3 regions of the Janthinobacterium sp. YR213 genome follow, and region 1 is predicted to be linked to each of the others. Evidence: predicted binding sites of a transcription regulator. Region 1 holds the regulator's gene; each other region holds the start of a gene.
What was found. Region 1 encodes sigma-54, which starts transcription at its own class of promoters, with help from an activator protein. Its sites were predicted from a motif close to TGGCANGNAANCTGCTTT; they were not measured.
Positions count from the first base shown of each region.

Region 2: a site for sigma-54 is predicted at 2,426-2,443, ahead of BLT98_RS16050 (EDSAP-1 family PEP-CTERM protein). Genes of this name have one in related genera too.
Region 3: a site for sigma-54 is predicted at 3,420-3,437, ahead of BLT98_RS28390 (beta-propeller fold lactonase family protein). Genes of this name have one in related genera too.

Region 1 is NZ_FNDA01000003.1:198,128-207,843, reverse strand. Features, by position in the region: gene BLT98_RS14890 (monovalent cation:proton antiporter family protein) at 1-1,253, opposite strand, end outside; gene BLT98_RS14885 (KpsF/GutQ family sugar-phosphate isomerase) at 1,362-2,372, shown strand; gene BLT98_RS14880 (KdsC family phosphatase) at 2,372-2,905, shown strand; gene lptC (LPS export ABC transporter periplasmic protein LptC) at 2,948-3,559, shown strand; gene lptA (lipopolysaccharide transport periplasmic protein LptA) at 3,585-4,166, shown strand; gene lptB (LPS export ABC transporter ATP-binding protein) at 4,166-4,921, shown strand; gene BLT98_RS14860 (RNA polymerase factor sigma-54) at 4,926-6,404, shown strand; gene raiA (ribosome hibernation-promoting factor, HPF/YfiA family) at 6,474-6,836, shown strand; gene BLT98_RS14850 (enoyl-CoA hydratase/isomerase family protein) at 6,972-8,057, shown strand; gene rapZ (RNase adapter RapZ) at 8,058-8,921, opposite strand; gene hprK (HPr(Ser) kinase/phosphatase) at 9,243-9,716, opposite strand, start outside.
Region 2 is NZ_FNDA01000003.1:457,022-466,737, forward strand. Features, by position in the region: gene BLT98_RS16030 (DUF4747 family protein) at 1-118, shown strand, start outside; gene BLT98_RS28815 (hypothetical protein) at 135-815, shown strand; gene BLT98_RS16035 (dodecin) at 1,237-1,443, shown strand; gene BLT98_RS16040 (hypothetical protein) at 1,471-1,782, opposite strand; gene BLT98_RS16045 (hypothetical protein) at 1,945-2,319, shown strand; gene BLT98_RS16050 (EDSAP-1 family PEP-CTERM protein) at 2,531-3,532, shown strand; gene BLT98_RS16055 (LytR C-terminal domain-containing protein) at 3,585-4,646, opposite strand; gene BLT98_RS16060 (type II secretion system F family protein) at 4,658-5,596, opposite strand; gene BLT98_RS16065 (type II secretion system F family protein) at 5,612-6,589, opposite strand; gene BLT98_RS16070 (TadA family conjugal transfer-associated ATPase) at 6,600-7,946, opposite strand; gene BLT98_RS16075 (CpaE/TadZ family protein) at 7,997-9,166, opposite strand; gene BLT98_RS16080 (TadE/TadG family type IV pilus assembly protein) at 9,219-9,716, opposite strand, start outside.
Region 3 is NZ_FNDA01000011.1:6,497-16,212, forward strand. Features, by position in the region: gene pedF (cytochrome c-550 PedF) at 1-227, shown strand, start outside; gene BLT98_RS28380 (substrate-binding periplasmic protein) at 253-1,086, shown strand; gene BLT98_RS28385 (TonB-dependent receptor family protein) at 1,144-3,297, opposite strand; gene BLT98_RS28390 (beta-propeller fold lactonase family protein) at 3,502-4,458, shown strand; gene adh (aldehyde dehydrogenase) at 4,803-6,323, shown strand; gene BLT98_RS28400 (DUF779 domain-containing protein) at 6,379-6,768, shown strand; gene BLT98_RS28405 (PQQ-dependent methanol/ethanol family dehydrogenase) at 6,818-8,554, shown strand; gene BLT98_RS28410 (porin) at 8,842-9,716, shown strand, end outside.

The DNA.
Region 1 (9,716 bases):
AGCACGTGTTTCTGCGACGCCATGGTGCGCGTGGCGATCTTGGTCAGCGCCAACGATTGCATCATCCAGTCGTTGGCCGCCAGTTTCATGACGATGGCGTCGGACTTGGCGATGAGGAAGGGCGCCACCAGCATCGACAGCACCATCGACGCCAGCACCACCTGCACGACGAACGGGTCCATCAGCTTGATGCCGCCAGCCAGGTTCAGCAGCACGAAGCCGAACTCGCCCGCCTGCGCCAGTCCCAGCCCCGTGCGCAGGGCCACGCCGTTGCTGGAACCGAACAGCCGGGCCAGCCCTGCGATCAGGGCGAATTTCAGCAGCACGGGGCCGCACAGCAGCAGCAAGACGAGCCACCAGTTCTCAAACACCACACGGATATTGAGCAGCATGCCGACGGTGATGAAGAACAGGCCCAGCAGCACGTCGCGGAAGGGCTTGATATCCTCTTCCACCTGATGCTTGAATTCCGTCTCGGAAATGAGCATGCCAGCAACAAACGCTCCCAGGGCCAGCGACAGTCCTGCCCGTTCCGTGATCCAGGCCGCGCCCAGGGTAATCAGGAGCAGGTTGAGCATGAACAACTCTTGCGAGCGGCGCTTGGCGACGATGGTCAGCCAGCCGCGCACCAGCTTCTGGCCGATGAAAAGCAGCAAGATCAGCACCACCAGGGCCTTGCCGCCGGCCCAGGCCAGGGTTTCGGCCAGGTTATCCGAATCGCGCGTGAGGGCGGGAATCAGGATCAGCAGGGGCACGACGGCCAGGTCCTGGAACAGCAGAATGCCGATGATCTTGCGGCCGTGTTCGCTTTCGAGTTCCAGCCGCTCCGTGAGCATTTTCGAGACGATGGCCGTCGACGACATGGCCAGCGCGCCGCCCAGGGCGAAGGCGGCTTGCCAGCTCAGGTGGATGTAGGCGGACAGGTAATGTCCGACGAACCAGCCGAAGAAGACGGTGGCGATGATGGTGGTGACCACCTGCGCCATGCCAAGGCCGAAGACGATGCGCCGCATGGCGAGGAACTTGGGCAGGGAAAACTCGAGCCCGATGGAAAACATCAGGAAGACGACGCCGAACTCGGCCAGGGTGTGGCTGGCCTCGTTTTCCGCCGCCAGGCCCAGCGCGTGGGGGCCGATGACGATGCCGACGGCCAGGTAGCCCAGCATGGGCGGCAAATGCAACATTCTGAAAGCGACCACGCCCAGCACGGCGCTGCCGAGTAACATCAGGGTCAGTTCAAGCGAGGAAAACATGGGTTGCCCGGTACGGTCAATGGAAATCGTTGTTTGTTGTGACTGGCAAGTTTTTTGCTTTCCTAATTCGTTTATACTTTGGGCATGAGTGTAACCCATGAAAAAACAATGCTGAAAGCTTTTGATCGAATTGACATGCAAGCGACGACCGAGCGCGCCGTCGCGCTGGCCCGCACCACCTTGCAGATCGAGTCCGACGCCATCGTTGCGCTGCACGCGCGCCTGGCCACGGACGACAGCGTGGGCCGCGCCGTGGCGATGTTGCTGCAATGCAAAGGAAGAGTCGTCGTCTCCGGCATCGGCAAATCCGGCCATATCGCGCGCAAGATTGCCGCCACCCTCGCTTCCACCGGCACGCCGGCCCTGTTCGTGCATCCGGCCGAAGCGGCCCATGGCGACCTGGGCATGGTTACCTCGGAAGATGCTTTTATTGCCATATCGTACTCCGGCGAATCGTCGGAACTGATGGCCATCATGCCCGTCGTCAAGCGCATGGGTGGCGTGCTGATTTCCATGACGGGCAAGCCGAATTCGAGTCTGGCGCAATTGGCCGACGTGCACCTGGATATTTCTGTTGAGAAAGAAGCCTGTCCGCTGAACCTGGCGCCGACGGCCAGCACCACCGTCACCCTGGCCCTGGGCGACGCGCTCGCCGTGGCCTTGCTCGACTTGCGCGGCTTCAAGGAAGAAGATTTCGCCCGCTCGCACCCGGGCGGCGCCCTGGGCCGTCGCCTGCTCACGCACGTGCATGACGTCATGCGCAGCGGCGAACGCGTGCCGAAAGTGCCCGTGCAGGCTTCCTTGCTGCAGGCGCTGGAAGAAATGACGAAGAAAGGCATGGGCATGACGGCCGTCGTCGACGCGGACAACCGCCCCGTGGGCGTGTTTACGGATGGCGACTTGCGCCGCATGTTCGAGCGCGTGCAGGATTTCACGCAAGTGGCGATCCGCGACGTCATGCATGCGCAGCCGCGCAGTATCGCGCCCGAACGCCTGGCCGTGGACGCCGTGGCCGTGATGGAGCAGTTCCGCATCAACCAGATGCTGGTCGTCGATGCCGACGGCAAACTGGTGGGCGCGCTGCATATCCATGATCTGACGCAAGCGAAGGTGATCTGATGGATAGCGTCGCGGACAACCTGGCACGCGCGGCCAAGGTCAAACTGATGATCTTTGACGTCGATGGCGTGCTCACCGACGGCAGCCTGCATTTCGGCCCGGACGGCGAGATGATGAAAACGTTTAATGTGTATGATGGCCTGGGCATCAAGCTGCTGCAGGAATCGGGCGTGCAGACGGCCATCATCAGCGCGCGCCGCTCTGCCATCACGGCGCGCCGAGCGCAAGACCTGGGCATTACCCATGTACACCAGGGCGGCCACGACAAGCTGACGCCGTTTCGCGAACTGCTGGCGCTGACGGGCTTGACGGAAGAGCAATGCGGCTATATCGGCGACGACGTCATCGATGCGCCCATCCTGAAACGCGTCGGCTTTGCCGTCAGCGTGCCGGGCGGGCGCCCGGAAGTGCAGGGCCTGGCCCACCATGTGACGCAGGCCGGCGGCGGCCGCGGCGCGGTGCGCGAGATCTGCGAATTCCTGCTGCGTGCCCAGGACAATTATGCGCGCGTCATGGCGCCGTTCCTGGAGTGAGGCGCGCCGCCTCGCCAGTGACATTTGAAAGAGTGAAGCCCTATGCGTAAGCCAGGAGGCGCCCATCGCTGGCGCATGATCTTTACCGTGCTGGGCGCGGTTGTTGTCGCGCTGGGCAGCTTTTGGCTGCTCGAGGTGATGAACAAGAATAGCCAAGACATCACGGCCAGCAAGCATCTGGATGAGCCCGACTATTTCATTACCAATTTCAGCCTGGTGCGCATGGACTTGACGGGAAAACCCAGCTATATCGTGTCGGGCGCCAAGCTCACGCATTATCCGCTGGACGATTCGTCCGATATCGACCGGCCCTTCGTGCGCAAGCTCACGCCAGGCATGCCACCGATGAACATGAATGCGGAACTGGCGCATATCGACCAGGACAATACCCGGCTGCAACTGCACCGCAATGTCGTGATCGACCGCGTGGCCAGTCCGAAGGCGCAGAACCTGACAGTCAAGACGGAAGCGCTGACGGTGTTCCCGGATGAGGAAAGAATGGAAACGGACGTGCCTGTCGATATCCTGACAGGCACCTCGCGTCTCAATGGCATCGGCATGAAAGCCAATAACGCCACCGGCGTGGTGGAAGTGCAGAATGCGCTGCGCATGGTCCTCCCGCCGAAACCGCGCCCGGCCGCGGCGGCAAAATGACAGAATGAAACAAGGAAACCATACTATGAAGAACATCTTGCTGTTGACCGTATTTTCCCTGGCCATCATGGGCGTGGCGCATGCCGAGAAGGCCGATTCCGAGAAGGAAGCCGTCATCACGGCACGCAGTGGCCACGTCGATGACATCAAGCAGGTGCGCACCCTGACGGGCGACGTCGTGCTGGTCAAGGGGACCCTGACCATGAAGGCGGGGCGCGCCGTGATCACGGAAGATCCGCAAGGCTACCAGTTCATTACCTTCTGGGCCGATCCCGGCAAGCTCGCCACCTTCCGCCAGAAGCGCGATGGCGCGGGCGACCTGTGGGTGGAAGGCGAAGCGGAGCGCGTGGAATACGACAACAAGACGGAAGTGGTGAAACTGTTTTCCAGGGCCAAGCTGACGCGCCTGGAAGGCACGAAAGTGACCGACGTGGCCAATGGCGCCTTCATCTCGTATGACAGCCGCAAGGAAGTGTTTGCGATGGAAAATTCCAACAGCGGCACCAGCACCCCGGATGGCGGCAGCGTGCGCATGGTGATCCAGCCGAAAACCAAGGCACCGGCGGCGGAGAAAGCGCCGGCCACGCCTGCGCCAGGAAAGAAATAATGGACAATACTCGTTGCGGCAGCACCCTGATCGTTCGCGGGCTGCAAAAAACCTATGGCAAGCGGCAAGTCGTGCATGATGTCTCGCTGCAAGTCGAATGCGGTGAAGTGGTGGGTTTGCTGGGCCCGAACGGCGCCGGCAAGACCACCTCGTTCTACATGATCGTCGGCCTGGTGCCGTCCGATGGCGGCAGCATCGATATCAGCGGCGTGGACATCTCCAGCCTGCCGATCCACCGCCGCGCGCAGATGGGCCTGTCCTACCTGCCGCAGGAAGCGTCCGTCTTCCGCAAGCTGACGGTGGAAGACAATATCCGCGCCGTGCTGGAAATCCAGACCGTCGAAGGCCGTCCGCTGACGAAGGCCGAGATCGAGGTGCGCCTGGATAAATTGCTGGCCGACTTGCAGATTGAAAAGCTGCGCGAGAATCAGGCCCTGTCCCTGTCGGGCGGTGAGCGCCGCCGCGTGGAAATCGCCCGCGCGCTGGCCACCGATCCCCGTTTCGTGCTGCTCGACGAACCGTTCGCCGGCGTCGATCCGATCGCCGTGATCGAGATCCAGCGCATCGTGCGTTTCTTGAAGGAGCGCAATATCGGCGTGCTGATCACCGATCATAATGTGCGCGAGACGCTGGGTATCTGCGACCGTGCCTACATCATCAACCAGGGCTCGGTACTGGCGTCGGGACGCCCCGACGACATCATCGCGAACGAGTCGGTACGCCGGGTCTATCTGGGCGAACACTTCCGCATGTAAGCCAATGAAACAATCATTGCAGCTGCGCACTTCGCAGCACCTGGCACTGACGCCGCAGTTGCAGCAATCGATACGCCTGTTGCAATTGTCTACCCTGGAATTGCATCAGGAACTAGAGCAATTGCTGACGGACAATCCCTTGCTCGAACGCCTCGACGATCCGCTCGACCGTTCGCTGCGCCTGCTGTCCGATGGCGCCTTGAGTTCCACGGCCGCGCCGGCCGAAGCGCCGCCCCAGCCGCCGGGCCAGGAAGCGCCCGCGGCGCCGGCCGAAGCGGAAACCTTTGATGGCGATGCCGGCGAGGGTCCTGCCGCCGCGGATGGCGGCGACAGCGACTGGAGCGAGGCGAGCCGCGGCAAGGCGCCCGACGACGAGGATTCGCGCCCGCAACTCGAAGCCCATCACTGCACCCTGCGCGAACACCTGATGGAGCAGATGCGCGTGACGGTACTCGAATTGCGCGACCGCGCGCTGGTCGAGCTGATCATCGACGCGCTCGACGACAATGGCTACCTGGAAGAGTCGCTCGACGACATCCTGGCGCGCCTGCCGGAAGAGCTGGAAATCGACGCCGACGAGATGCGCACGGCCTTGTCTCTCTTGCAAAGTTTCGATCCGCCCGGCGTGGGCGCGCGCAACGCGTCCGAATGCCTGGCGCTGCAAATCAAGCGCTTGCCGCACATCGCCATGGTGACGCGCCGCATGGCCCTCGTCATCGTGGAAAAGCACCTGGCCTGGTTTGCCCAGCGCGATTTCAACAAGCTGAAAAAAGCCCTCGATTGCGACGATGAAGACTTGCGCGAAGCGCAGACGGTGATTCGCCAGTGCAATCCGCATCCGGGCGCCGTGTTCGCCTCGGACGTGTCCGATTACGTGGTGCCCGACGTCGTCGTCAAGCGCGCGCGCAATGGCTGGCAAGTGACCTTGAACAACGATGTCATGCCGCGCCTGCGCGTCAATGCCATGTACGCCAACTTGCTCAAGCAAGGCAAGGGCGAAGGCGCCATGGGCGCACAGTTGCAGGAAGCCAAGTGGCTGATCAAGAATATGCGCCAGCGCTTCGACACGATCCTGCGCGTGGCGCAGGCGATAGTAGAAAGACAAAAGAACTTTTTCTCGCATGGGGCCGTTGCCATGCGTCCCCTTGTGCTCCGTGAAATAGCTGATACACTGGGTTTACACGAGAGTACTATCTCGCGGGTAACAACTCAAAAGTACATGCTGACCCCGCACGGCATGTTCGAGTTGAAATATTTCTTTGGTAGCCACGTCGCCACCGAAGCGGGGGGCGAAGCGTCATCGACGGCGATACGGGCATTGATCGTGCAACTGACAGGAGCAGAAGACCCTAAAAATCCTTTATCCGACAGTAAGATTGCGGACATGCTGGGGGAACAAGGCATGGTGATTGCGCGACGTACTGTTGCCAAATACCGGGAAGCGTTGAAAATTCCGCCAGTGAGCCTGCGTAAGTGTTTGTAAGTTTTTTTCGGTTCCTCTGCGGGCCGGATAGGATGGACCGCACGAACCCGATCATCTTTAGGAGTGTGTATGAATCTCACCATCAGCGGACATCATCTCGAAGTGACACCAGCCATCCGTGAATACGTACAAACGAAGCTGGAGCGCGTGAAACGTCATTTCGATCAAGTCATCGATATCGCCGTGATTCTGACCGTGGATAACCTCAAAGAGAAAGAAAAACGTCAAAAGGCTGAAGTCAACCTGCGTTTGAGCGGCAAGACTGTCTATGTGGAAAGCTTGGCGCACGACCTGTACGCCGCGATCGATACCCTGATCGACAAGCTCGATAGGCAAGTGATGAAATACAAAACCAAAGTGCAAGGGCACGGTAAAGAGGCGATCAAGCATCTGCCAGACAACTCCGAGGAAGAAGCCGTCGTCGCCGTCTAAGGCCACCCGCTTCCAGCAGTTGTGATCAACTAAGGGCGCACATCTTGCGCCCTTTTTTGCGCCTGGACCTTTTGAGCGCAATGTTCGCCGCGCAGGGGCTAAAATGTTTGCACTTTCACTTCTTTCCTGCCTGCCATGAGCGACTTCGTCCAGACTTCCATCCGCAACCGCACGGGCCATATCGTGCTCGACCGTCCGAAAGCCTTGAATTCCCTGTCGCTGGAGATGGTACGCGCCCTGAGCGCGGCCTTGCTGGCCTGGCGCGACGATCCGCAGGTGGATGCCGTGGTGATCCGCTCCAGCAGTGAAAAAGCCCTGTGCGCCGGCGGCGACATCCGTTTCTTTTACGATGCGGGCCTGGCCACGCCGCAAGGCGGCAGCGCCATGCTGGAAGATTTCTTTACGGAAGAATATGCGTTAAATCATTTAATTCATTTCTACCCGAAACCGTATATCGCCGTGATGGATGGCGTGGTGATGGGCGGCGGCATGGGCGTGGCGCAAGCCGGGCCGGGCAACCGTTTGCGCATCGTGACGGGCCGCACGCGCATGGCCATGCCGGAAGTCAATATCGGCTTGTTTCCCGACGTGGGCGGCAGTTATTTTCTATCCCGCCTGGCCGGCCAGCTGGGCCTGTACCTGGGCTTGACGGGCTTGACGATCAACGCGGCCGATGCCCTGTACACGGGGCTGGCCGATGTCTACCTGCCTGAGGCGCAGATGGGGGCGCTGCTGGATCTGTTCGAATCGACGCGGGGCGAAGCCTTGCCGGTGGCCATCAAGGCGCTGGCGGCGCCTTTCCAGGCCGAGGCGGGGGTATCTCCCCTGGCCACGGCGCGCGCGGCGCTGGACCGCCACTTCGGCGCCCCTTCCGTGGCCGCCATCATGGCCTCGCTGGCGCAGGATGACAGCGCGTTCGCGGCCAAGGCGCTGGCGGCCATGCGCCTGCGTTCGCCATTGATGATGTCGGTGACCCTGGAATTGCTGCAGCGGGGCGCCCACCTGGGCGTGGCCGATTGCCTGCGCATGGAGCGCACGGTGGTGCGCCACAATTTCGAACATGGCGAAGTGCTCGAGGGCGTGCGCGCGCTGGTGGTCGACAAGGACAATGCACCGCGCTGGAACCCTGCCAGCCTGGACGACGTCGATGCGGCCATGGTGGCGCGCTTCTTTGCCCCCGTCTGGCCAGCGGCGGCGCATCCCCTGCGCCACCTCGACTAATTAGCTGCGTTCGCGGTGGCGCAGGACGACGCGTTCATTCGGGCCGAAATACTGCGCCAGCCGCTCCGCCATGTACACGGAGCGGTGCTGGCCGCCCGTGCAGCCCAGGGCCACCGTCAGGTAGCTGCGGTTGTCGGACTTGAATGACGGCAGCCATTTCTCGATGAAGCTGCGGATGTCGGCCAGCAGTTCCAGCGCGCTCGGCTGCGCGTCGAGGAAGGCGATCACGGGCGCATCGCGGCCGTCGAGCGGGCGCAGCGCCAGGTCGTAATAGGGATTCGGCAAGGCCCGTACGTCGAAGACGAAATCGGCGTCCAGGGGCACGCCCAGCTTGAAGGCGAACGATTCGAAGAACAGGGTCAGCGGCGCGCGTTCGGAGGCGACGATATCCTTGATCCAGGCGCGCAGCTTGTTGGCGCTCAGTTCCGACGTGTCGATCACATGGCCCAGCTGTTCGATGGCTGACAGGCGTTCGCGTTCTTCCGAGATGCACTCGATCAGCGTGCGGCGGCTGGCCGGATTCTGGTTCGGACGCAATTCGTGCGACAGCGGATGGCTGCGCCGCGTTTCCGAGAAGCGCGCCACCAGCGAATGCGTGGTGGCCGTCAGGAACATGACCTTGACGTCATGCCCCTGGTCGCGCAGCAGGGCCACATTGTGCGGCAGGCTGGTCAGCGACTCGGCGCTGCGCGCATCGACGGCGACGGCCAGTTGCGGTGTACCTTCGTCGAGCAGGGTTTGCACCAGGCTGGGCAGCAAGGCCGGCGGCAGGTTGTCGACACAATAGTAGCCGGTATCTTCCAGCACATTGAGCGCAACGGATTTACCGGAGCCGGATATTCCGGTGATAAGGACGATATGCATACGCCGATCATACAATAAAGATCGGCGCCGCGCTCCCAATGCAATTATCTTTACAAATTATTGCAATTTGGAATGTGATATTGCCGGGATTGGCAGGGCGCTCTCGTCACGACCGTAGGTCGGCTTAGCGCGTCGCGCGTAAGCCGACACCGCGGCATGGGCCAACAATGTCATCGGATTACGCACGGCGTTGCCGCGCTAATCCGACCTACTTGCTAATCGCCACTCATGGCGAGTCGTTGGTGCAGCAGGGAATTCACGCAGTACAGCTGCGTGCCTGCGTAACGGTTCGCCCTTGCAAGGGCGAACTCCTTGGCAACATTAATCGCCACTCATGGCGAGTCGTTGCCGCTCCATGAACTCCTGCAAGGTATCGATGCCGCGCAGTTGCAAAATCGTGTTGCGCACGGCCGCTTCCAGCAGTACGGCGATGTTGCGGCCGGCGGCGACGGGGATGACGACCTTGCGCACGGGCAAGCCCAGCACGTCTTCCGTGGGGAACAGGAAAGGCAGGCGCTCGACTTCCTCTTCCAGCGCGTTGCGGCGCACCAGATGCACGATCAGTTTCAGGCGCATCTTGCGGCGCACGGCCGTTTCGCCAAAGATGGCCTTGATATCGAGCAAGCCGAGGCCCCGCACTTCCAGCAGGTTTTGCAGCAAAGGCGGGCAGCGGCCTTCGATCATGTTGGGCGCGATGCGCGAGAATTCGACGGCGTCATCGGCCACCAGGCCGTGGCTGCGTGAAATCAGTTCCAGCCCCAGCTCGCTCTTGCCCAGGCCCGAATCGCCCGTGAT
Region 2 (9,716 bases), 260 kb from region 1:
CAATGATACGAACGAGAGTGATTTTTTCGCACGGGTTGCAAGTCGCCTAGAGGGCGTTGACATAGCGGCGAGCGATTTGGAGGAGGACGATGCCCCGTCCCCTGAAGCTTCTAAATAGTTAGCAATTAATGACGATGACAACATTAGAAAGGCTAAGGCGCGTTCCAATCCTTGGGACCATGGCTTGGCTTGCCAATTGCTATGCCTATGGTGGTGACCGTAGAGCGGGTAGCGAACTTGCACCTATCAAACTTTGGTTTAAAGCATATTTTTGGAATCTCATTGCAGCGGCGACTCTTACAATGATCACGTTGCCAGATTTCTCAATTTCAATATGGGAACATGTTTTCTCATGCAAACCGATAGTTGAAAAGTTAAGTGGATTTGGTGCATCTCCTGGTCCAATTATTATCGCAGTCTTTCCATGTTTGCTTGGGCTTGGTATCGGTATCTACGCTCTGCTTTTTGCGCTTGATACTTCGTTTATTCGACAGATGCATCGCAAGCTAGAGGAAGCTCGACGGGATGGGAGGCGTAAACACGGTTCAGTGCTGATTCTCAACTCTGACATTGCCTTTCCACTTTCATTTATGGTTGTAGTCGTTGCAGTTGGCATATTTTGCCAAGCCTATCCTAATGTCCTTTGGATACAGGTTGCATCTTGGATATCGTTCTGGTACGGCCTCGCGTTAGTACTTGAAATAATCGCATTACTTTTCTTGTTGATCGATAATAGTATTCTTGAGAAGGCCGATGAGAAACAAAACACTCCCAATGTTCCCTCTACAAACGATATACCGCCTCCGAGTAGTTAAGTTGTTCAGCTTTTCACGACACTTACGTGCTACTCGATGCAAGACATTGACTGACTAAGCACCTAAAACATGTCAACCAACCGTCAACAATACTGTTAGATCAGCAAGGCAACACTGTTAGGTAAAAATGGATAAGTAGTTGATTTTGTTGGGTAAAGTTAGCCATTGTTAACAGCACCAGGGAATTTGCAATCATCAGGTGGCCAGTTCGAAACCGGCAGTCGGCACCAGAATTCAGCAGTAAATCAAAGGGTTACCCGCTTCGGCTGGTAGCCCTTTTTTCTTTTCTCCCCCCTGCGAACCACTCCCGTGACGCGTTGCTGCACCGCGCAATGACTATCAGCACGTTTAGGCGCAAGATGAGCACGTGCTTGCGCAAAGCAGGCTCCCGATGTCTGGCTTGCCTACCTGGGGAAATATCATGTCCGCACACACTTACAAGCTAATCGAACTGGTCGGCACGTCGACCGAGAGCAGCGATCAGGCGATACGCGATGCCATTGCCAAGGCGGCGCTGACGGTCAAGCACATGGACTGGTATGAAGTGACCGAGTCGCGGGGACATATCGTCGACGGCAAGGTGGCGCACTTCCAGGTCACGCTCAAGGTCGGCTTCCGGCTCGAGTAAACGAATCGAGTAAGGCAGGCGGCGCATTCACCGCCGCGCGACCGCCCCCCGGCTTTCCAGCCACTCCCGGCCGCCGGCCTCCAGCGCGGTCTCGATGACATTGTCCGGCAAGCTGTAGACGGTCGCCCAGCTGGCCCGGCCATCCTGCGTGTTGGCGGGAAAGCTGTGCGTCTCGATCGGCCAGTGGTATTTGCGTTTGAGCGCCTTGACGATGGCGGCCAGCGAGACGCGGCCTTGCAGCGGCTCGGCGCCGGACTGGTCGCGGTTCGACAGCAGCACGGCCAGGACCTGGCCGCGGCCCGTGCGCGCGCCGGGGAAGGTGGGGGTTTTGTTTGCCATGGCCTATTTTACCGGGCAATGATCGGACGAGAGGCGATGTGCCGCACCTTTGATCCGGCGCAAGCGCCGCAGCGGCTTTGCGTCCACGATGGGTATTTCGCCAGGCGTGCCAGCGCCCCTCTGCCAGCCTGGGCCTATCATCATGGGGCACAGGAGCCTATCATGCACAGCCTGAACATCCACGCCATGCAATGGCAGCCCGTTGCCGATATTTCCGCCGTCGATCCGCTGCTGCCCGAGGATCTCGCCTGCTTTCGCGAACTGCGCGATGTGCTGCAACGCTATGGCGCGCTCGACCGCTTCGGCATTTCCCTGATCCACCGCCATTTCGACATCGCCGACGATGAGGAGCTGATGGAGTACACGGATGCGGAAGCACGCACCCTGACGGTAAAACCTGTCAAGAAAAGCGACATCGACTGGCAGCATACGACGATTACCAACTGGAAATTGACGGAGGGCGAGGAAGTGGCGCGCATCGGATGCGGCTGCGCACGCAATTCCGGTGGCCACCTCGGCTATCACCGGGGCACCTGAGGCTGGCTGGCACCGCCCGCCAAGCGGCGTCGGCCTTTCTTACACTTTGCTCCCGCCAGCTCAGCCCGCTTTGCGCAAGCAATTGATTTCACGTGATTTTTTTGTGTGGCACGCAAGCTGCTTATCCCTGTCTACGAGATGAATCCAGGCAAGTCATCCTGGATTCTTTGTCCCCCGGATTTTTCGAGACTGACCACGATAAGAGGCTGCGATGAACGTCGATCACACACGAAGCAAGACCCTGGGCTGGCTGGGCGCACTGGCGGCGGCAAGCCTGCTGGCCAGCGGCCAGGCACAGGCCGGCGCGTACGGCCTGGCCGTCAATGAGTTGAACAATTTCCGCATCACCACCAGCGCCGGCGCGCTGTCGCTGGCCGGCGCCAATCGCAATGCCAGCGACAGCGCGTTTTTCGAAGGCGGCGTGGCTGTCAATCCGCGTGCCGTCAATACGGGGCCGGCCGCCAACGCCGACGTGCTGCAAGTGTGCTCGGGCGGAGGCTGCAGCGGCTTGCCGCAAAACAATTACGCCCCCAGCCCCAGTTCCACCCTGGAGTTCGCCCGCGGCGATGCACATGCCTTCGGCAACATGCTCAATGGCGGCGCCACGGTGCGCGCCGTGGCGGAAGCCCAGCGCAACACGGTCGGTGCCGCCACGTCCACGGCCGGCGACACGCTCACCGGCTCCGTCAACCTGACCCTGTCGAGCGCCGGCTTCATCACCTTCAGCTTCATGGGACGGCGCGACCTGCGCACCAGCGTGACGACCATGGGCGACAAGTCGAACGTGTCGATCATGGATATCTTCAATATCTCCTGCAACAGCGCCAGCCCCGTCGGCTGCCTGTCGAACGCGAATGCCGATGGCGTGATCTTCCAGTTCGCGCCCGATGGCGATGCCAACAATGGCAGCGACGTCAACGGCAACCATACGGTCGGCAGCCTGGATCCGTTCAGCCTGAACATGACGGCAGGCACCAACGACCCGGCCACCGGGCGCGCCTTCACGAATGGCTTTGCGATGTTTTCCCTGACCTCGAATTTCGCCCTGCCGGCCGGCAGCTATACCTTGAACTTTTCCAAGTCCACGCGCACGGACATCGTCGTCATCGATCCCCTGGCCGTGCCGGAACCAGGCACCCTGTTCCTGCTGGGCATGGGATTGGCGGCCCTGGCTTTTACGCGGCGCCGCCAGCCACAATCATCAGCGGCATGAAATAAAACGGCGTCTCCTGGGCGCCGTTTTATTTTGCATCAACAGAGGCGTGTTAACCGAGCCGCGCCAGCGCCTGGCGCGCCAGCTGCAACTGCTGCAGATAATAGCGGTGCAGCATGGCCGGATCGCTCAGGTCGCGCCCGAGTACCAGGCGCAGCTCGCTGGCAGGACAATCGGCGGCCTGGGTCTGCACCTGGGTTTGTACCTGCATCCCCAACTGGCGGGCCAGCTGGCGCGCCGCCTGCTCCTGCGCGGGCCGGTATTCGACGCGCGTGCGCGCCACCTGGAAGCTGGTTTCATTGGCCAGGCGCACCACCTGCACGGGACTGCCGGCCAGGCTGCGCGCCAGTGCGGCGGCCAGGCCGGGCACGCCATTGCCATTCACAATTTCCAGGCGCGGACGGGGTACGGCAACGGCAACGGGCATGCTGCGCACGGCTGCCGGCACACGCTGCAAGCGGGCCATGCCTTCGCCTTGCGTGATCTCGATGCGCGCCATGGCGGGCACATCCGGCACCGGTGCGGCCACGGGTACACCTTGCGGCGGCGCCTCGCTGCGCAAGACGGCCATGTCGCGCCGCAAATCGTGCTCCTGCAAGCTGGCCGCCTGGCGCCGCATGACGGCCGCGCGCGCGTGTTGCCCCAGGCGTTCGAGCACTTGCGCCAGATGCTGCCAGGCCAGCGCATTGAGCGGGTCGAGCAGACACGCCTGCTCCAGCGCAGTCAACGCTTGCGCATCGCGTCCACTCAGATAATAAGCATGACCGAGATTGCTGAACAGATACGCCTGTTGCGGCTGCGGCGTGCCCGCCTCCTGCGTCAAGGCCAGCCAATGGACAATCGCAGCGTCGTGCTCGCCCCGCTGCGCGTGCAGCACGGCCAGGCCGTTGCGCGCATTCACATGGCGCGGCGCGGCGCGCAAGGCTTGCTCGTAGGCCGCTTGCGCGGCAGGCAGGTCGCCCGCATCAAAATACTGGCGTCCCGCGACATAGGCCGCATCGGCAGCTGCAGCGGGCGGCGCCGGCAGCAGCGGCGCGTGCGCCGTGTGGCTGGCGCACGCGCCCAGGCCCAGACAGGCACAGGCGGCGGCCAGGCGGGTAATCGTCAAGCGCATGGTAGCTCCTTTCAGCGGCTGGCCATGGCCGGCACGAGCACGCGATACACTTCGATCACGGCCGGCCCCATGAGCACCAGCATGAGGGTGGGAAAAACGCAAAAGATCAGCGGGAACAGCAGTTTCAGGGCAATCTTCGCTGCCGCCTCCTCGGCCAGCAGGCTGCGCTTGCCGCGCAGGTTTTCCGAATGCACGCGCAGCGAATCACCCATGCTGGTGCCGAAGCGTTCCGACTGGATCAGCATGGCGACCAAGGTATCGACGTCTTCCACGCCGCTGCGCAGGGCCAGGTTGCGCAGCGCCTTTTCCTTGGAAAAGCCGGCGCGCATTTCCATCAGCACCAGCTGCAACTCCTGTGCCAGCACCACACTCTTGATATGGATTTCGCCCGACACCTTCACCAGCGCGCGCTCCAGGCTCAGGCCCGCTTCCACGCAGACGGTCAGCAAGTCGAGCGCGTCGGGGATGTTTTCAAAGATGTCGCGCTGGCGCCGCTTGGCCGTGCTGGCCAGCACCAGGTTCGGCAGGTAATAGCCGATGGTGGCGCTGACGCACAGCAGCAGCAATAGCACGCTGCGCAGCTGCGCCGCCATGGCGCTGGCCGCATACAGGCCCAGCACGGTGGGAAACAGCAGAGCCAGCACGCTTTTCGCGGCGAAGTACAGGGCCGGCGCGCTGGCCTGGCGCCAGCCTGCGTTCATGAAGCGCGTGCGCAGCGGCGAGCGCTCCCAGCCCTCTTCCGGCAGCGACAGCTTGCTGAACGGCTGCGCCACGCGCGCCACGCGCTCCACCCAGCCGTTTTCCGCCACCGCCTCGCTGGCGGCCGGTGCCATGGAACCGAACAGGCGCTGGCGCAAGGCACCGGGAAAGAAGATCAGCCATGCCAGCAGGGCCAGCGCCACCACCACGGCGAAGACAATCAACAGGAACAGTAGTTGCGGGCCAGTCATGACATTTCCTCCACGTTAAATGCGGATGCGAATGACGTTGCGCATCCAGACCACGCCCAGCGCCACCATGCCGGCCGCGTACCACAGCAGTTTGATGCCGCTGGGATCGGTCCACAGCAGGCTGATGTATTGCGGATTGACGAGCGCCATGACGCCGATCATCACCACCGGCATCAAGCCCAGCACCCAGGCCGACATGCGCCCCTCGGCCGACAGCACGCGCACCTGTCCCAGCAGTTTCAAGCGGGCACGGATGATGCGCGCGATGCTGACCAGCACTTCGGCCAGGTTACCGCCCGATTCGCGCTGCACCAGCACGGCGATGACGAGGTAGCGCAAGTCCGTCAGCGGGATGCGCGCGGCCAGGTTTTGCAGCGCCTCGTTCATCGGCACGCCGTAATTGATCTCTTCGTGCGCCATCTTGAATTCGCCGCTGATCGGCTCATTGAGTTCATCGCCCACCATCTGCAGCACATTCGAAAACGAGTGTCCGGCGCGCAGCGCGCGGGCCAGGAAATCGGCCGCTTCCGGCAATTGCGCCTCGATCTTTTTCAGCCGCGCGGCGCGCGCGCGCAGCACGACCATGCACGGCCCGCCGCCTGCCACGCCCAGCAGCAGCAAGGCACCCGGCAGCGGCATGGGCCAGATGGCCAGCCACAGCAGCGCCAGCAGCAGCAAGCCGCCCGCGCCGCCCAGGAACTGCGCCACCGACCAGGACAAGCCCGATTGCAGCAGCAGATGGTCGAGCCGTGCCGCCTGCGGCAGGCGCCGCAGCAAACGCTCCAGGCCGGGCGAGCGCGCATAGCGGCGCTGCTTGAGGATCGAGACCCGCTCGCCGCCCGCCTCGCCGCGCGCCGCCATCAGCCGCAAGCGCCGGTTGATGCGCCGCGCCGCGCTGCCGTGCGTGCCCGACCACCACAGCCAGGCGCCTTCCACCATCAGGATGCAGGCGGCGAACAGCAGCACGGCAAAGCCGTAGAACACCAGGTCCATGATGCTTCCTTTATTCGTAGATGCGGTCGGGATCAAACACCGTATCGGGCACGGGCGCGCCAAACATGCGCAAGCGTTCCGTGAAACGGGGCCGCACGCCCGTGGCGCAAAAGTGGCCCAGCACCTTGCCTGCCGCATCGACGCCCGTCTGCTCGAAGCGGAAGATTTCATGCATGGCGATGATGTCGCCCTCCATGCCCGTCACTTCCTGCAGGCTGACCAGCTTGCGCGCGCCATCCGTCAGGCGCGACACCTGCATCACCACCGTCACGGCCGAACAGATCTGCTGGCGCGTGGCGCGCGGCGTCAGGTTCACGCTGGCCATGCCGACCATGTTTTCCAGCCGCGCCAGCGCGTCGCGCGCCGTGTTCGAGTGGATCGTCGCCAGCGACCCCTCATGGCCCGTGTTCATCGCCTGCAGCATGTCGAGCGCCTCGGCGCCGCGCACCTCGCCTAGGATGATGCGGTCGGGCCGCATGCGCAGCGCATTGCGCACCAGCGCGCGCTGGCTCACTTCTCCCTTGCCCTCGATATTCGGCGGGCGCGTTTCCAGGCGCACCACGTGCGGCTGGCGCAGCGCCAGTTCGGCCGCATCCTCGATGGTGACGATGCGCTCGCTGCCGGGTATGAAGCCGGATAGCACGTTGAGCAGGGTCGTCTTGCCGCTGCCCGTGCCGCCCGAAATCAGGATGTTGACCTTGGCCTGCCCCAGCGCCTGCAGCACCTGCACCATGGGCGGCGTCAGGCTTTTGTAGTCGAGCAGGTTGGCAATCGTCAGCGGCTGCACGGCAAAGCGCCGGATCGACAGGATCGGGCCATCGACGGCCAGCGGCGGAATGATGGCGTTGACCCTGGAACCGTCCGGCAGGCGCGCGTCGACCATCGGACTCGATTCGTCGACCCGCCGTCCCACGCGCGAGACGATCTTTTCGATGATCTTCATCAGGTGCGCATTGTCGTGGAAGGTCACGTCCGTCAGCTGCAGCCGCCCGCCCCGCTCCACATACACCTTGTCGCAGGTGTTGACGAGGATATCGGACACGCTGGCATCGGCCAGCAACGGTTCCAGCGGGCCGAAGCCCAGCATCTCGTGCTGGATGTCGAGCACCAGGCTATGCCGCTCGTGCTGGTTCAGGACGATGCGCTCTTCCTCGATCACGCGCTGCACCAGCAGCGCCAGCTCGTGCTTGAACTGCTCCGCCGTCAGGCGTTTCAGGCGTTCCAGGTCGATACGGTCGAGTATCGTCTGGTGCATGGTCTTTTTGAGTTCCTGGTAGGCGTGCAGCGCCAGCGCGCCTTGTGCGTTGGTGGCGGGGCGCACCGTTTCATTTGCCGCCAGGCGTTCGCGTAAAGTCATCTCGGCTCCCATGATGGCTCCCGGCGGGAGCCTTGACATCTATCGTTGTCCTAAGCCTCGCTGCGGCTGAACAAGCGGTCGAACAGGCCGCGGCTTTCCGTCACGCGGCGCGCCGTCACCAGTTCCACCAGCTCGGCCAGGCTGCGCGCCACGGCGCTGGTGCGCGACAGCTGCAGCAGCGGGATGCCCTGGTTGACGGAATCGGTGGCGGCGATGTAATCGTTGGGCACCGTGTGCACCACTTCCGCGCCCAGCGCCTGCTCCAGGTCGGCCAGGCGCAGGCGGCCGCCCTTTTCATAGCGGTTGACGATCAGGCGCAGGCGCTCGCCCGGATAGCCGAGCGAGCGGAAGATGTCGAGCAGGCGGCGCCCGTCGCGGATGTCCGGCAAGGCCAGCTGCAGCACCGGATAGATGGCGTCGGCGTTGTCGAGCGCGCGCAGCGACAGCGCATCGATCTGGCGTCCCACGTCGAGCACGATGTAGTCGTAGTGCTGGCGCGCCACGGCGAGGATGCGGTCCATGTGCTCGGGCTGCATGTCGACCTTGTGCGCGGGATCGTCGGCCGCCGCCAGCACGCCGAAGTTCGGCGTCACGTGCACCAGGCACGAGGCGAGAAAGGCGCCGTCCATGCGCGCGATCTGCGCGCAGATGTCGGACAAGGTCATGGCCGGCTTCTGGTCCGAGACATACAGGGTGGCGTCGCCGAACTGGCCGTGCAGATCGATCAGCAGCACCTTGCAGCCGGCCAGTGTCGCCATCGCATAGGAAAAATTCGTCGACAAAAAGGTGGCGCCGCTGCCGCCCTTGCACGAGATGAAGGCGAGCACTTTGCCATCGCGCATCTGCGTCACGCCGGCCTGGATATCGACCCTGTCCATCGCCTCGTGGAAGGCCTTGTGCACCAGCGGCAGTTGCAGCACTTCGCGCATGCCGGCGCGCATGGCGCGTATCAGGACATCCTGCTGCTGGCCGCGCGTGAGCAGCATCAGCACGGCCAGCGGATACTGGCGCGCCAGGCGCTCGAGCAGGTCGGCTTCGTCGGCATCGATGCCGCTGGCGTCGACGATCACCAGTTCCGGCGCTTCGGCCAGCATGCGCTCGACGGCGTCGCGCAGGCCGCTGCGCCGGTCCAGCAGCCGCAGCACGGGCATGCGGGCCGCGCCTTGCGCCGCGATTTCATCGTGCAAGCTGGCGTCGCGGGTAATCATCAAGGCTTTCATCGCCCCTCCTTCATTCAAGGCTACACATTCGGCTGCGCCGGCGGATCGGCGCTCATGGACAAAAACCGGGATTGTCCGGATAGCCCAGCGACTCGGCCACCGCCATGGTGGTCCCGCTGGGCAAACGTATGGCGCCTGAGCCGGAAGGAAACATCACCCCCAGCAGCGGCAGGATGGGCCGGTAGAGCACGCCCTCGCAGCGCGCGCCGAGACCCGGCTGGCACAGGCGCGCGCGCACGAAGCGGATGCAGCTGGCGCCATGCGGATCGTCCAGGCAATTGATGCGGTTGCGTTGCGGGCAGCCCGGCAGCACCGTCACCGGCACTGCCGCCAGCGCGGCGCCGCCGCTGCTCTCCGACAAATAATCGATGCGCACATGTGCGTCGCCGATGCCGCCGCCCAGCGGCAGCGTGCCCGGCGTGGCGCGCAGCACGGCGTGCGTGCGCACGGCCTGCAAGGCGCCGGCATTGCTGAAATCGGTGACGGCGGCAGCGCGCGCCGCGCGCCGGGTGATCTCATGCACCATGTTCCACACGTACACGGCGCGCGC
Region 3 (9,716 bases), on a different contig from region 1:
GCATTGCGCCGGATTTGCGCCAGCTGGACCGCGATTGCTTCGGTATCAAGAATGAGACAAAGAAACAGGCTTGCTACAAGGAGACGGATAATTACTACCTGGCCACCATACGCCACGGTAAAGTGCGTAATGGCGCTGTGTACATGCCGCCGTTCGAAGGCGTGTTCAACCAGGAAGCCATGTGGGCCATCAAGACCTATCTGGAAACTCGCCGCGAATCGAATTAAATCGAACTGATCACAAAGGAGTCCCATGCGTTCATTTCAATTCCGGGGCGCGCGCGCGATGATCTCGCTCGCCTGCCTGGCGCTGTGCGCAGCCGCGCCGGCGCGCGCCGACTGGCAAAAAGTGCAGCAGTCGGGCAGCCTGAAAGTGGCTGTGTATAACGAGTTCGCGCCGTTTTCCGACAAGGGCGCGGGCATCGATATCGACATCGCCGAAGCGCTGGCGAAAAAGCTGGGTTTGAAACTGAGCTTGCTGCCATTTCCCGCCGGCGAGAACTTGAACGATGATTTGCGCAATATGGTGTGGAAGGGGCATTACCTTGGTTATGGTCCCGCCGATGTGATGCTGCATGTGCCGGTCGACAAGAAGTTGATGGCGGATAACGACAAGGTCGAGATCTTCGCGCCGTACTACGTGGAAACTGTGCGCCTGGCGCGCAGCGCGCAAGCCGTGCCGCAATTCGATGGCGTCGCTTCGCTGGCCGGCAAGCGCATCGGCGTGGAAAAAGTATCGATCGCGGCCATGCTGATGCTGGGTGAAGACAATGGCAAGTACCGCGACGACGTGCGCATCTTCGACACGGCGGCCGAAGCGTTGCAGCAATTGCAGGCAGGGCAACTCGATGCCGTGCTGGCCAACCGTTCGGAGATCGAATCGGTGCTGAAAAGCGATCCCGCTTTCCCCATGAGCGAAGTGGCGTTCGCCCGCTTGCCGCGTGCCGGCTGGGCCGTGGGCCTGGCCGTCAGCCGCCAGCAGCTCGACGTGGCAAAGTTGCTGCAGGCGGCCATGAACGAGATGGCGGCCAGCGGTGAATTGAAAGCCATCTTTGAAAAATATGGCGTGAAGGAAGCACGGCCCTGAAGTAGCTTGTACTAGTTTAAAAGCCCGCGCATCGGAAGAGGCGCGGGCTTTTTAGTTTTAGAAACTATATTGGGCGCTAACACCCAGCAACCAATTGCGTCCCGGCGCCGCTTCATAGTAGCGCTTGTTGCTGTCGCCGACGATGACGGAGCCCACGTAGGTCTTGTCGAAAAGATTGTTCAGGCGGGCAAATTCCTTGAAGCGCCAATTGCCCACGTTTTGTTTGGCGTTGACGCGCGCATTGAACACCGTATAGCCGGGCGCCGGCTTTTCGCTATTGCTGTCTTCCGCGTAGACCTGGTTGCTGGCCACGCTTTCCAGCGCCGCGCCAAAACGGTCGAGCGTATCTTTCCAGGCCAGTTCCGCAAACAAGTTGGCGCTGGGCACGCCCGGCAAGCGGCTGCCTTCGCGCACGCTGCCAAACGCCTGGTCATACACGGCGTGCAGGCTGGTCAGTGCCACTTTTGTCGTGAAGCCATATGGCAGGTTCGAGTCCAGCGACACTTCCATACCCTGGCGCAAGGTCTTGCCCCCATTGCGGTAGCTGGTGCGTCCGCCGCTGGACTTGTCGACCACCAGTTCGTCGCTGGTCTTGATCTGGAACACGGCCGCGTTCACGTGCGTATTGTTATTGATCCTCGCCTTGACGCCTGCTTCCAGGTTGGTGCTGGTCGCTGGTTTCAAGTTGAAATTGAAGCCGCCGCCCGTGCCCGAGTAAAACAGTTCATTCAAGGTAGGCGCCTCGAAGCCGCGCGCGGCGCTGGCATACACGTTGACGTTCGGCGTCAATTTATACAGCAGGCCCAGCACGGGTGTCGTGTGGCTGAACTCCAGGCTGCCGCTATCGTTGCCGTTGCTGAGGAAATGGTCGTCGACCGCCACTTTCATCTTGCTGTAGCGCACACCTGCGCTGAGCAGCCATGGGCCGCCTTGCCATTCCGCCTGGATATACGGATCGAGGCTGGACACGACATTCTGTTCATCGCGGCGCAGCTTGCCCTTCAATCCGTACACTTCGCCGATATAGTTCTCATAGCCGGTACGGTCATCGCTGGAGCGGCCGTAATCGATGCCGATGGTGGTGCTCAGCTTGCCGCCGGCCAGCTGGTTCACGTGCAGCCAGTTGGTGTCGATGCCATAGAACTGGCGCTGGAAGTCGACCACGCCGCCCGAATGCTTAAGTAGACCGTCCACTTTGGTATTTTGGAATGCTTTATTAAACGCCTGGTACTGGATCACGTCGCGGTTGCCGCCATACACCATAACGTGCAGGCGGTCATCGCCGAACGACTGTTCATAAGTGGCGCCGATCTGCTGGTGGTCGATGCTCTTGCGGGTGTTGTAGCGTTCGGCCAGGGTGCGTTTCGGGTTTTGCGTATCCGTCGCGTCGACCTCACCGGCGCGCGGGTCGGCGGCAAACGTGGCCCAGGTAGCGCCCAGCGGATCTTGCGTATTGCCTTGATGCAGGCTGTTGGCGACGATGGTCAGCTTGCTGTCCTTCGTCGGCTTGACGGTGATCTTGCCGAACGCCTGTTCGCGCGTGGCGGCGCTATGGTCGCGGAAGCCGTCCGTGCGGAAGCGCGAACCGTCGAGCACGTAGCCGATGCCGCCTGCCTGGCCTTGCGCCGAGAGATCGACCTTGCTGGTGCCGTAGCTGCCGCCCGTCACATTCAGTTCGACGGACGGGGGATTTTGTCCATCCCTGGAAAACAGCTGGATCACGCCGCCCGAATGGTTGCCGTAGATGGCAGAAAATGGCCCACGCAATACTTCGATGCGCTCGGCCGTATCGAGGTTGAAAGTGGCGGCCTGGCCCTGGCCGTCGGGCATGCTGGCGGGAATGCCATCGCTGATCAGCTTGACACCGCGCACGCCGAAGGCCGAGCGTGCGCCGAAGCCGCGCGACGAGATCTGCAAGTCTTGCGCATAGTTCTGGCGGTTTTGCACGACCAGGCCCGGCACGGCGGCCAGCGCTTCCGACGCGTTGACGCGGATTTGGCCATCCTGGATGCGCGCGCTGTCGACCACGTCGATCGAGGCCGGCACTTCCTGGCTGGGGTGGGCGATGCGGCTGCCGCTGATGACCACCGTATCCATGAGTTGCCCGTTGGCCGGGTCAACTGCTTCGGCGGCAAAGACGTGGGGGGCGAAGGTGGCGCTGCCGGCGACAAACAGGCTGGCGATGGTGTTCAGGCGGAAACGATGCTGCATGCGGATTCTCCAATGTGAATAAAAGCCTGCTTGATCGCGTGCGCGGTACAGGTCTGCGTAGGTGTATCAAGCAATATGCCTGCCATGTCTCCATTGGTGGGCTGAAATTATACGCGTGTCAGTGGCACGGCGTTTGCATACGTTAATTGTCAGAGGCGCCGATGCCGCGCGCTTTTCCTGTGTTTTGCCATTGAAAAGGTGATTATGCCCAACTTCTTCTCGTGCTTGCGCCAGGTTTGCTGGCTATTGCCGGCGCTCGCCAGCACCGCCCTCCAGGCCGCTCCCTTTGCCTATGTCCCCAATGAAAAATCGGGCACCTTGAGCGTGATCGACACGGCGACCGACCAGGTCGTGCGCCAGATCGCGGCAGGCAAGCGGCCGCGCGGCATCGCCGCCGACCCCACCGGACGGCAATTGTTTGTCACGGATGCCGCCAGCAGTGCCTTGTTGCTGATCGATAACGCTGCCGGCACGCCCGTGCGCACGGTGGCGCTGGGCAAGTCGCCCGAAGGCGTCAGCGCTTCCCGGGACGGTCATTACGTGGCAGTGGCCGTCGAGGAAAACAATAGCGTGGCCTTGCTCGATGGCCAGACAGCTACCTTGCTCGCCGATATCAAGGTGCAGGGACGCAATCCGGAACATGCCGTCTTCAGCCCGGATGGACGCTGGCTGCTGGTCAGCGCGGAAGAGGCCGAGCAAGTCGATGTCATTGATGTGGCGCAACGCCGCCAAGTCGCTTCCATCGCCGTGGGACTGCGTCCGCGCGGCATCGGTTTCAGCCCGGACTCGGGCCGCGCCTATGTGGCGTGCGAACTGGTCAATGCCGTCTACGTGATCGACATGGCCGCGCGCAAGGCGATTGCCACCATTCCAGCGGGCAAGAATGCGAATGGCATCGTGGTCCATCCCAACGGCAAGCAAGTGTATGTCTCGAATGGCACGGACGGCACGGTGATGGCGATCGACACGGCCAGCAATCAAGTGACGGCCACGATTGACGTCGGCAAGCGCCCGTGGAACATGGCCATCACGCCCGACGGCGCCAAGCTGTACGTGGCCAATGGCCGTTCGAACAGTGTATCCGTCATCGACACGGCCAGCGCGCGCAAGGTGGCCGATATTGCCGTGGGCGAATTGCCTTGGGGCGTGGTGATTCGTTGATTCCTTGGTGGCACAGGCGCAGGTGTTCCAGTCTGGTACACCTGTTCCATTGTGCAGCGGCGCAGGGGAGATGCCGCAGGGCTGGCCCGGATTGGAACAGGACGTCTTCACCTTGTTCAAAATGCAAACAGGCCCACGTCCCCACCCAAGCAGGTGGCCTGCGCTGAAAAACGTGCCGGGTTTGATGCCGCGCCCTTGTAACAGGGATAAAACCGGCTAAGTTTGTAGTGGGATGGCGAGCTGGCACGGCATTTGCGGAAGACTCTGTGTACTCACCCCATCTGTACCAGGACGTTTGATTTTAATTAAGTAATTCCATTCTAATTAACCCGATAGAGGACGACATGAATCTCGCAGACATCAGCAAACTGGGCGTAGCCAATCCCTTCAAACAACGCTATGACAATTACATCGGCGGCAAATTCGTTGCACCAGTAAAAGGTGAGTACTTTCCTAACATCACGCCGATCACAGGCTTGCCGTTTTGCGAAATCGCCCGTTCCACGACGGAAGACGTCGAGCTGGCGCTGGACGCCGCGCACGCCGCCAAGGAAGCATGGGGCAAGACTTCGCCGGCCGAGCGCGCCAATATTTTGAACCGCATCGCCGACCGCATCGAACAGAACCTGAGCCTGATCGCCACGGCGGAAACCATCGACAACGGTAAGCCGATCCGCGAAACGATGAATGCCGACATTCCACTGGCCATCGACCATTTCCGTTACTTCGCCGGTTGCATCCGCGCGCAGGAAGGTTCCGTCGCGCAAATCGATGCGGAAACCTATGCCTACCACTACCATGAGCCGCTGGGCGTCGTGGGGCAGATCATTCCGTGGAATTTCCCGATTCTGATGGCCGTGTGGAAACTGGCGCCAGCCCTGGCCGCCGGCAATTGCGTCGTCTTGAAACCGGCCGAGCAGACTCCGGCATCCATCATGGTGTTGATCGAGCTGATCGGCGACTTGCTGCCGCCGGGCGTGCTGAACATCATCAACGGTTTCGGCCTGGAAGCGGGTAAACCGCTGGCCTCGAGTAAGCGCATCGCCAAGATCGCCTTTACGGGCGAAACGGGCACGGGCCGTCTGATCATGGGCTATGCCGCGCAAAACCTGATTCCCGTCACCCTGGAGCTGGGCGGCAAGTCGCCGAACATCTTCTTTGAAGACGTGATGGATGCCGACGATGACTATTTCGACAAGTGCCTGGAGGGTTTTGCCATGTTCGCGCTGAACCAGGGCGAAGTGTGCACCTGCCCATCGCGCGTGCTGATCCAGGAATCGATCTACGAGAAATTCATCGAACGGGCCTTGAAGCGCGTGGCCGCCATCAAGCAGGGCAACCCGCTCGACTCGTCCACCATGATCGGCGCGCAGGCGTCGCAGGAACAGCTGGAAAAAATCTTGTCCTACCTCGACATCGGCCGCCAGGAAGGCGCGGAAGTGCTGGCCGGCGGCGAGCGCAACACGCAGGCGGGCGACCTGGAAGGCGGCTACTACGTGCGTCCGACCGTGTTCAAGGGCAATAACAAGATGCGCATCTTCCAGGAAGAAATCTTCGGCCCCGTCGTGTCCGTGACCACTTTCAAGGATGAGGCCGACGCGCTGGCGATTGCCAACGATACCTTGTATGGCCTGGGCGCCGGCCTGTGGACGCGTGACGGTTCGCGCGCCTTCCGCATGGGCCGCGCCATTCAGGCGGGCCGCGTGTGGACCAATTGCTACCACCTGTATCCGGCCCATGCCGCGTTCGGCGGCTACAAGCAATCGGGTATCGGCCGCGAAAACCACAAGATGATGCTCGACCACTACCAGCAAACGAAGAACTTGCTGGTGAGCTATAGCCCGAAAGCGCTGGGCTTCTTCTAAACCGGCAACAGGCGCCGCACCTGTAGTCCAGGCGCGGCGCGCAGAAAGGGATGCCATGAGTGCAGCAATTGCCCGGGTGGTTGCCACCGATGCGGCGCTGGAAATGATGGACAAGTTGCGCCAACGTCACGGCCCGCTGATGTTTTTCCAGTCGGGTGGATGCTGCGACGGCAGTGCGCCCATGTGCTACGCGCTGGGCGAGTTCGATGTCAGCGACACCGATATCTATCTCGGCAATTTGAATGGCACACCGTTCTACATGGGACTCGAGCAATTCGAGTACTGGGAGCATACCCAGTTGATTATCGATGTGGTCGATGGCAATGGCGGCATGTTTTCACTCGACAACGGCACGGGCAAGCGCTTTTTGACGCGCTCGCGCCTGTTCACCGATGAAGAGTGCGCGCTGTTGTATGCCCAGCCGCATGAGCACCGCAAGACTTGATACACACATACTAATAAAACAGAGGGAGATGATTGTGCAGAAAAAAATCATGGGGATACTCATCGGTTTGGGTTTGGCATCGCTGGCCCAGGCGGCCGACGTGGGCAATGTCACCAATGCCATGCTCGACAGCACGGCGAAGAATCCGGCCAGCGTCCTGTCGTTTGGCATGGGTACACAGGGCCAGCGCTATTCGCCGTTGACGCAGATCAATGACAAGACCGTGGCCAAGCTGGTGCCAGCCTGGTCGTTCTCGTTTGGCGGCGAAAAGCAGCGGGGCCAGGAATCGCAGCCGTTGATTCACAACGGCAAGATGTTCGTCACGGCATCGTATTCGCGCATCTTTGCCGTCGATTTGAAAACGGGCGCCAAGCTGTGGAAGTATGAGCATCGCTTGCCAGACGGCATCATGCCATGCTGCGACGTGGTCAACCGCGGTGCCGCCCTGTACGGCAACCTGGTGATCTTCGGCACGCTCGATGCCTACCTGGTGGCGCTGGACCAGAATACGGGCAAGATCGTCTGGAAGGAGAAAGTGGATGACTACGCGGCCGGCTACTCGATGACGGCCGCGCCGCTGATCGCCGAAGGCTTGCTGCTGACAGGCGTGTCGGGCGGGGAATTTGGCATCGTGGGCCGGGTGGAAGCGCGCAATCCGATGACGGGCGATCTCGTGTGGAGCCGTCCGACCGTGGAAGGCCATATGGGCCACCGCTATGACAAGGATGGCAAGGCCATCGACAACGGCGTGTCCGGCACGGCGAACAAGACGTGGCCGGGCGACCTGTGGAAAACGGGCGGCGCCTCGACGTGGATGGGCGGCACCTACGATCCGCAAACCAAGCTCGCATATTTTGGCACCGGCAACCCGGCGCCGTGGAACAGCCACTTGCGTCCCGGCGACAATCTGTACTCATCATCCACCGTGGCGCTGGATGTGAAAACGGGGCAGATCAAGTGGGCGTATCAAAACACGCCGAACGATGCCTGGGACTTCGACGGCGCCAACGAATTCGTCACTTTCGACATGGATGGCAAGCGCTACGGCGGCAAGGCCGACCGCAACGGCTTCTTCTATGTCATCGATGCGGCCAACGGCAAGCTGCAGAACGCTTTTCCATTTGTGAAGAAAATCACCTGGGCCAGCAGCATCGACCTGAAGACGGGCCGGCCGAACTATATCGCCGCCGGCCGCCCTGGCGACCCGACCAAGGGCGAAGAGGGCAAGAAGGGCACGACCGTGTTTGCCGCGCCCGCTTTCCTCGGCGCCAAAAACCAGATGCCGATGGCGTACTCGCCGCAAACCAAGCTGTTCTACGTGCCGGCGAACGAATGGGGCATGGATATCTGGAACGAGCCGATCAGCTACAAGAAGGGCGGCGCCTTCCTTGGCGCGGGTTTCACCATCAAGCCCCTGTTTGACGACTACATCGGCGCCATGCGCGCCATCGATCCGAAGACGGGCAAGATCGTCTGGGAAATCAAGAACAACGCGCCGCTGTGGGGCGGCGTGATGAGTACGGCCGGCAACCTGGTGTTCTACGGCACGCCGGAAGGCTTCCTGAAAGCCGTCGATGCGAAGACGGGCAAGGAGCTGTGGAAATTCCAGACGGGCTCCGGCGTCGTGGCGCCGCCCGTCACCTGGCAGGATGGCGACACGCAATATGTCGCCGTCGTCTCCGGCTGGGGGGGGGCGGTGCCGCTGTGGGGCGGCGAAGTGGCGAAGAAGGTCAACTTCCTGGAACAGGGCGGTTCCGTGTGGGTCTTCAAGCTGGCGTCGAAGTAACGGGGTGAAACATCCGGGCCACACGGATGGGTGTCTCCCTGTCCGCCGGATGTTTTCTTTTTGCTGACGGCCCAGGCCGTCAGTTTTTTGTTTACCTGGATGCCCGATACGCCTGCTTGCGGTCAAAAAATGAACACTGTCAGTGGCGATTGATCCGCTGCTGCACACGTTAACTACGCTTTTTCTCTTTCTCCCTCTGAACCGTTCTGGGCACGCTTATTGCCAAAGCTTGAGGTACATCAATCACTGGTGTGCACACTAAAAACAGAGAAGAAAGAGGAGAAAAAATGAACACATTGAGCAAGCTGGGGAGCCTGGGTGTCATGACAATCGCAGCGGTGGGGCAGGCACAAGCCGTCGATATCAAGGCTGGCGACTGGACCGTGTCGGTGGGCGGCATCGTCAACGCCTATTACACGCAAGTGTCGTGTTCGGGCGATGCGGTGGGCGGGCTGGCGCTGGGCGGCCAGGCGCTCGGTTGCGGCGGAGAAAAGGACCGCACCACCATCGGCAACGGCTTGCTGCCGAATGGCTTGATCACCTCGGCAAGCTCGCGCCTGGGCGAGTACGACGTGAAAGCCTTGATCGGCATCTACAACTCGACGGCCACGGACAGCGCCATCAGCCAGAACAGCGTGGTCGATGTGCGCCAGGCATTCTTTACGTTTGGCAATGAACACATGGGTACCTTCAAGCTGGGCCGCGACTACGGCATCTTCGGCGCGAATGCGATCCTCTCCGACATGACCTTGCTGGGCTCGGGCGCACCGGTGCAGGCGACACAGCGGGGCCGGGTGACCCTGGGCCATATCGGCGCTGGCTATACCTATCTGGGCAACTATGGCCAGATCATGTACAGCACGCCGAAGTCGGGCGGCGTTGGCGTCGACGTGGCACTGGTCAGCCCCGTCTCCGATACGCCGATTGTTGCAGGCTCGACCTATTCTTCGAAGTCGAGCCCGCAAGTGCAGGCGCAGCTGACGTATGCGCAGGAAGGCTTGAAAGCCTGGCTGGGCGTGAAGTCGCAAAAATTCACCTCGAAAACGCCGGGCGTGGATGACCTGACCATGCGCGGCGTGGAAGTGGGCGGCTCGTACCAGATGGGGCCGGCCGGCGTGCTGCTCAACTTCCAGGGCGGCAAGGGGCTGGGCATCTTGTCCGA